DNA from 2 places in the Clostridium felsineum DSM 794 genome. Region 1 is predicted to be linked to the other one. Evidence: riboswitches for the same ligand, from Rfam matches in the RefSeq annotation. Region 1 holds a riboswitch; the other holds the start of a gene.
The links. A riboswitch is a leader RNA that binds a small molecule or an ion and turns the genes downstream of it on or off. The one in region 1 is predicted to bind thiamine pyrophosphate.
Positions count from the first base shown of each region.

Region 2: it holds a riboswitch for thiamine pyrophosphate, as region 1 does, so the genes downstream of both, thiT (energy-coupled thiamine transporter ThiT) here and cytX (putative hydroxymethylpyrimidine transporter CytX) in region 1, are expected to answer to the same signal.

Region 1 is NZ_CP096980.1:861,412-866,075, reverse strand. Features, by position in the region: gene thiD (bifunctional hydroxymethylpyrimidine kinase/phosphomethylpyrimidine kinase) at 1-529, opposite strand, end outside; gene thiM (hydroxyethylthiazole kinase) at 556-1,377, opposite strand; gene cytX (putative hydroxymethylpyrimidine transporter CytX) at 1,370-2,545, opposite strand; TPP riboswitch at 2,612-2,717, opposite strand; gene CLFE_RS04125 (sensor histidine kinase) at 2,855-3,859, opposite strand; gene CLFE_RS04120 (response regulator transcription factor) at 3,856-4,527, opposite strand; gene CLFE_RS04115 (FtsX-like permease family protein) at 4,541-4,664, opposite strand, start outside.
Region 2 is NZ_CP096980.1:1,027,755-1,032,418, reverse strand. Features, by position in the region: gene CLFE_RS04955 (HD domain-containing protein) at 1-372, shown strand, start outside; gene folP (dihydropteroate synthase) at 385-1,191, shown strand; gene folK (2-amino-4-hydroxy-6-hydroxymethyldihydropteridine diphosphokinase) at 1,199-2,026, shown strand; TPP riboswitch at 2,136-2,237, shown strand; gene thiT (energy-coupled thiamine transporter ThiT) at 2,337-2,969, shown strand; gene CLFE_RS04935 (nitroreductase family protein) at 3,002-3,811, opposite strand; gene CLFE_RS04930 (winged helix-turn-helix transcriptional regulator) at 3,971-4,306, shown strand; gene CLFE_RS04925 (hypothetical protein) at 4,432-4,664, shown strand, end outside.

The DNA of each region.
Region 1 (4,664 bases):
AATGACCGCCTTTAATCAATATTCCTCCACTTACTATTTCTGAAATTTTCTTTGCAGCTTTTACCATGTCCTCTTCTGTTATAATTTCAAATCCACAAAGAACCTCTGCTTCCGGTATGTTAGGTGTTATTACTCTCCCTAGTGGTAATAATTTTGATATAAGTTTATCCATTGCTTCATCAGATAATAATTTACTTCCACTGGTAGAAACCATAACTGGATCTATTACTATATTTTCTGCTTTATACTCTAGTAATTTACAAGAAATAACATCAATAATTCTGCTATTAGAAACCATGCCTATTTTTATTGCATCAGGATGAATATCCTCAAAAATACAATCAAGCTGTTTAGCAACAAACTCTGGAGTTGTATCCATGATTCCATATACACCCGTAGTATTTTGTGCGGTAAGTGCTGTAATGGCACTCATTGCATACATTTTATGTGCAGTTATAGTTTTAATATCTGCTTGAATTCCTGCGCCTCCACTACAATCTGATCCTGCAATAGTTAAAACTTTTTTTATCATTTTACTCCATCTCCTCTGCAAATTTAATATTCCTTATATTTTGCACCCTTTTCTAGCTTATCTCCTGTTAAATTAAATACTTCGTCTATTATATAATTTCTATAAGTTACGTTTCCATCTCTTTCCTTAAGCCTACTATGTGCTAGTTCTCCACAAAGCCCCATGGCAGATATTGATGCTGCTACTGCTTCTAAAAAATTATCTTTATTTGCACTAATATAAGCCGATGTCATTGCTGTAAGCATACATCCTGTACCTGTAATTTTACTCATACTAACATTACCATTTCTAATTACATAAGCTTTATTTTTATCTGCTACAATATCTATTGGTCCTGTAATTGCAATTACTGCTCCTACTTTTTCAGAGAATTCTTTAGCAAATTTAATGGCCGTATGAAGGTTACTATCACTTATTTTATCTTCAATATCTGCATCAACTCCTTTAGTTGAACCTTTACCTAAAGCTAATACTTTTATTTCTGAAATATTTCCACGAATAGCGGTAAACTTAACTTCTTCAATTAATTTTAGAGTTGTATCACATCTAAGTTTACAAGCTCCTACCCCCACAGGATCAAGTATAACCGGATGCCCGAGTTTATTTGCTTTTTTCCCTGCCTTAATCATTGCTGGTATAGTTCTCTGATTAAGTGTTCCTATGTTAATATTAAGCCCACTGCATATAGATGTAATCTCCTCCACTTCTTCTATATCATCTGCCATAATAGGCGAGGCTCCACAGGCAAGAAGAATGTTAGCACAATCATTTGCTGTAACGTAATTTGTTATGTTGTGTATTAATGGATTAAGATTCCTTACTTTTTGTAATCTTTCTTTAAACATCTCTATTTCCTCCAAACATTATATTTTTAAAGCAACATAATATCGCCGTTATTGTCATTGCTGGTATAGTACTACCGATTGGTGTATCAACACTAATAAAGAAACGATAAATAACAAAACCAATAACCCAAATAATTAAATTTGACATATTATATTTATCATTATGATATTCTTTTTTTATAATAAAGAAATCTACTATAAGAATAGAAATCATTGGGGCAAACACCGAACTAATAAAATATAAAAAATTCTCATATTGTTCAATGGGTGTAAAATATGAAAGTATCATACCTAAAATACAACTTCCTATTGCTATATGTTTACCTTTTACACCTTTTATAACACTTTCCGCACTTACTCCTGCTGAATATGCATCCAAAAATGTAGTAGTAACCGTGGAGAATATAATTATTATAAGAGCAATACTTCCACCACCAACACTTAGTATGATTTTGGAAATATCACTTTTCCCAGTGAAAACTGTAGCACCAAGTCCTATAATATACATCCAAGAGCTAGTGAAAAAATAAACTATTACACTAACCGCTGTTGCTTTTTTAGGTTTTTCTGCAATTCTTGTATAGTCTGATATAAGCGGTAACCATGAAAGTGGCATAGCTATTGCTAACTCCATAGCACCTGAAAAGCTAATATTTCCTACATATACAGGTTTTCTAACATCTTTGAATATAACAGTACTTAAAGCTATTGTTGTAATAAACAAAGCTGCCATAGCAATTGTATTTAATTTGCTTAAATTTTTAACTCCAACTAATATCCATATAATAATTAAAAATCCTATTACTATAATCCACATTAATTTTCCACCTACATTAAGTGTAGAATTTGCAGCATTAGCACCACTTAATATCATTACTGCTGTCCATCCAATTAGTTGTAGAATATTAATTATAGAAAAAAATAATGATCCTCTTTGTCCAAATGAATTTTTTACTGTCTCCATTGAACTTTTTCCTGTTATTCCACCAATTAGACCTGCAAAGTACAATAATATACATCCAACTAAATGGCCGATAATTATAGCCATTATTCCCTTTTTTAATCCTATAGGTGCAATTAATGTTCCTGTCAAAATTTCTGCTATCGATATTGCTGCTCCAAACCAAATAAGTCCATTTGAAAATACTGATGTTTTTTTGTCTTCCATAAGCCTATCATCCTTTTTAAGTAAAAAATAAAAGCGGAGAATAACCTTTTCTGGCACTCTCCGCAATAAATCAAACATACAATTTCCTACGTTGGCATTATCCAAATCAGGTATAAGGGTCGAAGCTTTATACTTCCTCTCAGCCTGAACACAAGCTCCCCTACTTTATTTAATTTTTAATCAAAATAAATTATACCACTTCTTATTAAATCATTCTACAAAAATAGTCATTAAAATTGTAGTAAAGAATCTTCCGGCAAATTAATACTCTTAACAAATATTATCTAAAGTTTAAATTTAAATTATTATTTATTCTTGAATTATTATTTTCACCTTTGTGCCGTGCTTTGAAGCAGATGTTATACGAATATCATGTCCTAACTTCTTTGCCAGTTTATAACTCAAATATAATCCTACTCCTGTTGATACAGATTTCTTTCGCCCATTCAATCCAGTGTATCCCTTTTGAAAAACTCGCCTCATGTCTTCCTCTTCAATTCCAATTCCTGTGTCCTCAACAAACAATTTCTGATTACGAAAATTATTCTCTCCATAAATATGTATAACTCCATTTTCATAAGAGTATTTTACAGCATTATCTAAAACTTGTTTTACAATAAAACATAGCCATTTTTCATCACTATTTACTTCAAAATTCAAATTTTTAATGTCTAAATTAATGTATTTATTATTAATATTCGAATATTCAGTTTTTAGACATTTATTTACAATCCCTTGTAAATTCACATTGCTGATTTGACAGTCCTTTGAAAAATCATTTAGCTGACTATAGCAAATTGTTTTCTGAATCATATCTTCAATTTTAATAATTTCATCTGAAATATTATACAGCACCTTTTCTGTTGGATTGTCTAAGCTATTTTCAATTATTAATTTAGTTGCTGCAATAGGTGTTTTTACTTCATGAACCCAAGTCTCAATAAATTCAATATCTTCAATCTTCCTTTCTTCAAATATGTCCATTTTCCTTTCAGCATTTCTCTTCAACTGCATCATCAACTTCGTATATAATTTTCGTTCATACGATGTTGGCTTTGGCAATGAAACAATAAAATCCAAATCTTCATTTCCAATCAATTCCGAAAGTTTTTTACAATATCTATTTAATCTTATATAATCCACAATTATATATATAACAAAAATAAAAAATACCACTACTATAGAATAAAAACCATTCGTTTTAAAAAATGCACAGTTTTCCGAAAGTGCAATTATCATACCTGGAAATACCACAAATAATAAAGCTAAAATAAAAAGTTCAATTTTTTCTTTTAAATAATCTGACACTTTCATATGATATATCCTTCATTTCGAATGGTCTTAATCATATTTTTGCATCCAATATCATTTAATTTCTTACGAAGTCTTGTGATATTTACGGTTAGTGTATTGTCATCAATAAATTTCTCATCACTCCAAAGCGTTCTCATTATTCTTTCTCTACTTACTATTTTTCCCTGATTTTTTAGTAATATTTTAAGAATTCCCATTTCATTATGTGTAAGTTCATCTCTTATATTTCTACGTGAAATCATTCCATTATCAGCATTAAAAATCAATTCTCCAAATGATAAAATATTGCTATCAACTTCATTATAAGAATATGTTCTTCTGAGCATTCCTTTTACCTTTGCTAATAAAACTTCAATAGAAAACGGTTTTATAAGATAATCATCTCCGCCCATATTAGTACCAAGAACAATATCTGTTTCCGAATCTCTTGCAGATACAAAAATAATGGGTGCTTTTGAAATTTCCCTTATTTTCTCACACCAACAGAATCCATCATTTCCAGGTAAATTAATATCCATTAAAATAAGTTCTGGTTTGAAAGTAATAAATTCATCTATTATCTTTTTAAATTCCACAATTCTAAGACATTGAAACCCCTGTTTTTCAATATTTTCGCATATTATTTCACTAATATTAGGATCATCCTCTACTACCATAATCTTATACATACTATTCCCTCCATTACGAAACAGCGTTATTACTCCATATTGTTTTCATATATCCTTTTACTGAAAACAGATAAAAAATACTATAAATTATAAAATATATTACCACAACCAGAAGTGCATATACAAGTATTGGAGAA
Region 2 (4,664 bases), 170 kb from region 1:
CATTTTCTTGATGTTGCAAGAATCTCGTACATAATTGTTCTTGAAGAAAAGCTAGACATAAAAAAGGATATAATTTATGCCTCTGCCCTCCTTCACGATATAGGTAGATGGCAACAATATGAAAGCGGCATTCCTCATTCTACTGCAAGTGCAAACCTTTCAATAGATATCTTAAAAGATTGCAACTTTAATTCTTTAGAAATTGAACTTATAATTGAAGCTATTAAAAATCATGGAAAAGTAAATTCAATTTCGCATTTAAGCTCTATACTTTATAGAAGTGATAAACTTTCAAGAAATTGCTTTAATTGTTCTGCTTACGCAGAATGTAATTGGAGTTACCATAAAAAAAATTCAAGCATAAAATATTAAGGAGTAATCAAAATGAGAATAGGTAACAAAGATTTTTTAATAGGTAAAAGGACCTATATAATGGGAATTTTAAATGTAACACCTGACTCCTTCTCTGATGGAGGAAAATTCAACAATTTAGATAATGCCCTAAAACATGCTGCTAAACTTATAGAAGATGGTGCAGACATAATCGATATTGGTGGTGAATCAACAAGACCAAATCATTCACCTGTTGATAAAAACGAAGAATTAGACAGAGTTATTCCAATAATAGAAGCTTTAGTTCATGAGTTTGATATTCCCCTTTCAATAGATACTTATAAAGGTGAAGTAGCTGAGGCTGCCTTAAAAGCTGGTGCTCATCTTGTTAATGATGTATGGGGTTTTAAAAAGGATTCATATATAGCTAAGGTTGCTGCAAAATATGATGTTCCATGCTGTCTAATGCATAATAGACAAGACTTAAATTATATTGATTTTCTTGAAGATGTCATTAACGATTTAAAAGAAAGCATTAATATAGCACTAGACGCAGGTGTAAAAAAAGAAAATATAATGATAGATCCTGGAATAGGTTTTGCTAAAAGCTTTGAGCAGAATTTATCTTTAATGAATAATTTAGAAAAACTTAAAATTTTAAATTTTCCTATGCTTCTAGGTACTTCTAGAAAATCTATGATAGGTAATATTTTAAATTTGCCACCAAACGAAAGAGTTGAAGGTACAGCTGCAACTTCAGTTATCGGAGTTACTAAAGGCTGTGATTTTATTAGAGTTCATGATGTTCTTGAAAATAAAAGAGCCTGTACTGTAGCAGATGCCATATTAAGGAGATGAGCAAACTTTGGACAAAATAACTATAGAAGATTTTGAAGTATTTGCGTATCATGGTGTGTTGGAAGAAGAAAAAACACTTGGACAAAAATTTTTATTATCCCTATACTTAGATTTAGATTTAAGAAAATCAGGGATATCAAAAGCTTTAAATGATACCGTAAATTACGCTGAACTATTAGATAATATAGAAGAAGAATTTACAAAACAAAGTTTCGATTTAATAGAAACTGCTGCTGAAAAAATAGCAGAGTTTATTTTGCTAAACTACAATTTAGTTAAAGCCGTTAAGGTAATCCTAAAAAAACCTTGGGCTCCTGTAAAAAAACATGTGAAATGTATTTCTGTAGAAATCGAAAGAAGTTGGCATACAGCTTATATAGGTCTTGGTTCTAATATTGGAAATAAAGAAGAAAATTTAAAAGAAGCCCTTGCACTTATAGAAAAAAATTTCCAATGCGTTTTAACTGAAGTTTCTAATTTCTATATAACAAGACCTGTTGGTTATTTAAATCAAGATAATTTTTTAAACTGTGCTGCTGAAATAAAAACCTTAATGTCACCAAACGAACTAGTGGACTTTTTTCTAAGAATTGAAGAAACCTTAAAACGAAAAAGAACAGTACACTGGGGACCACGAACCATTGATTTAGATGTTTTACTTTATGATAATCTAATTACAGATGATCCTCACATAACCTTACCTCATCCTAGAATGACAGAGCGACTTTTTGTTTTAACTCCACTATGTGATATAAATCCTAATTTAGTCCATCCAGTCTTAAATGATAGAATAATAAATATAAAAAATAATTTATCTAAAGTACAAGTACTATAAAACTAAAAGTAAATCTTGAAAATTTAATTTTATCAAGATTTACTTTTTTCCATGTATGTACTATAATAACTACAGGATTCATTAATATCCAATAAATTTTATAAATAAAAACGTGTGCTAGGGGTGCCCTTGGGCTGAGAAACAATTATACCATGTTAACCCTTAACCTGATCTGGATAATACCAGCGTAGGGAAGCAATGTAAATTCAGAATTATTTACTGTAATTTATAGTTGAACTTTTCTACTATTAATTACAGTTTTTTATTTTTTGGGTAACTTTAAGCACATATTAATCTTGGAGGTCTTATTATGGACAATTTTTCATTTTCAAAAAGTATTAAAACAATATCACAAAGTCCATCCGCTATTGCTGCACTTATAGGAGTTTTAATTATAATAATTGTTCTATTGAGAATTAGAAAAATCAAATTCTCTACAAAATTAATAACTCAAATAGGTGTTGTACTTGCCCTTGCGACAGTTCTAAGCTTCTTTAAAATATATAAACTTCCACAAGGAGGAAACATTACCTTAGGAAGTATGGTGCCAATACTACTAATCGCTTTTTTTTATGGTCCTGAAGTTGGATTTTTAACTGGATTTTTATTTGGAATAATTGATCTTATGATCGACCCATATATACTCCACCCAGTTCAAGTACTCTTTGATTACCCTCTCCCTTATATGGCACTTGGGTTTGCTGGTTATTTTAAAAACAAAAGACTAATTGGAACAATTGCTGCTGTATTTATAAGGCTTTTATTTCATGTTGTTTCTGGTGTTGTTTTCTTCGCTAGTAGTGCACCAAAAGGCCAATCTCCACTTATTTATTCTATAATATATAATGCTTCATTTTTATCTATCGACTGTGTAATTTGTCTTGTGATTATAGCTATAATTCCCTTTAAACGTTTATATAAAATTGCCAATTTAAATATTTAGAATAAGGTGCTTTTAATTTTCAGCACCTTATTTTAAACATAGCTTACTTCTAATGGATTTCTATCCACTACCCTCTTATATTTATATTTGGGATAGCCTACCATTACAGCTCCTGTTATTACACTATCTTCTGAAATATTAAATAACTCCATAAGAGGCTCATATTTATCAAATACACACATTTCAAAAAGACCCGCAAAGCAACTTCCTAAGCCTAAAGTAGTTGCAAATAACTCCATATAAGAAAAAGAAAAAATAGTATTTTCTCGCCCATTTTTGAATCCTTTAGGCGCAGTTGCTAAAACTAATGTAGGAGCATTTCTTAGTATTTTATCTATTCCTTGTTCCCTATAATCCTTAATATGTTTAGGAAAGCTCCAGTGCATAGTAGGTGTATCTATTTTATCTTCCATCCAGTTTATAACAACTTCAGTAGCTTTTTTAAGTATTTTTTTATCTGTAACTATAACGTATGATATATTCTGACTATTACTTGCTGTGGGAGCAAAATGAGCAATATTAATTAACTTCATTAACTTTTCTTTCTCTACAGGAATATTTTTATAGCATCTAATTGATCTACGTGATCTTAAAAACATTTCGGCTTTGTTTTCGTCTATTACAGGAAATTGTTTTAATTCTTGCTGCCTTAAAAGAGGTGTTCTAACATTATCAATAGCTTTATTAGGACATACTGCCACACATTGTCCACATCCTATACAGTTTGTTCCTTCTAATTCTTCCGGTCCTTCTTCTCCCATACCTAAAACTATTGATGGACATACCTCTATACAAATTCCACACTTTTTACATTTTGACTTTTGTAACTTAATAAGTTCCATTATACTTCATCCTCTCTTGTATACTCATATACTTGCTTGTATAAACAAATTGCTTACGTTATAATAGTAGGCATTAATTGCTAATTTAACAAGTACGCACATTAAAGTGCTATAGTACCCATTTGTATACTACATAATTTAAATTTCAGGAGGATAATAATGATTAAATATAATAATATAGAATATAATTGTTCTATGGAACTTACCATGGAAATCATAGGTGGAAAATGGAAGACTCTTATTCTTTGGTACTTGGGAAAAGAAACTTTAAGATTTGGTCAGTTAAAAAAGAAATTACCTAAAATCACCCATAAAATGCTTACTCAACAACTTAGAGCTTTAGAAGAAACCGGACTAATACATAGATCTGTTTATCCATCTGTACCACCTAAGGTTGAATATTCTCTTACTAATTCTGGACAAAGTCTTCTTCCTGTTTTAAAGGGTCTTTGCACATGGGCTCTTAACTATGTTGAAAACAATCCAAAAATTTAATAATATACTCTAGATGTTTTATCAATTTTTTATACCTACTACAGCTTTTCTTTATAAAATTGTTATGGAGAGTTAAGAAATAAAATATATAATAATTCCTATATTCACTTTAGGAGGATTTTTAAATGAACATAAAAAAAATAGTTGCGCTTTTCATAACCTCAACTTTATCCTTATCCTTGTTGGTTGGATGTGGAAGTAATAATGCTACCCAAAACTCAAATAACACAACTACAAAAAAAGTAGATACCACTCAAATTAAAGCACAATATCAATCAAAGCTTAAAGAACTTGTTACTAAAAGCACTATAACTCAAGCTCAATCTGATAAAATCTTAACTACTTTAACTAACCATAT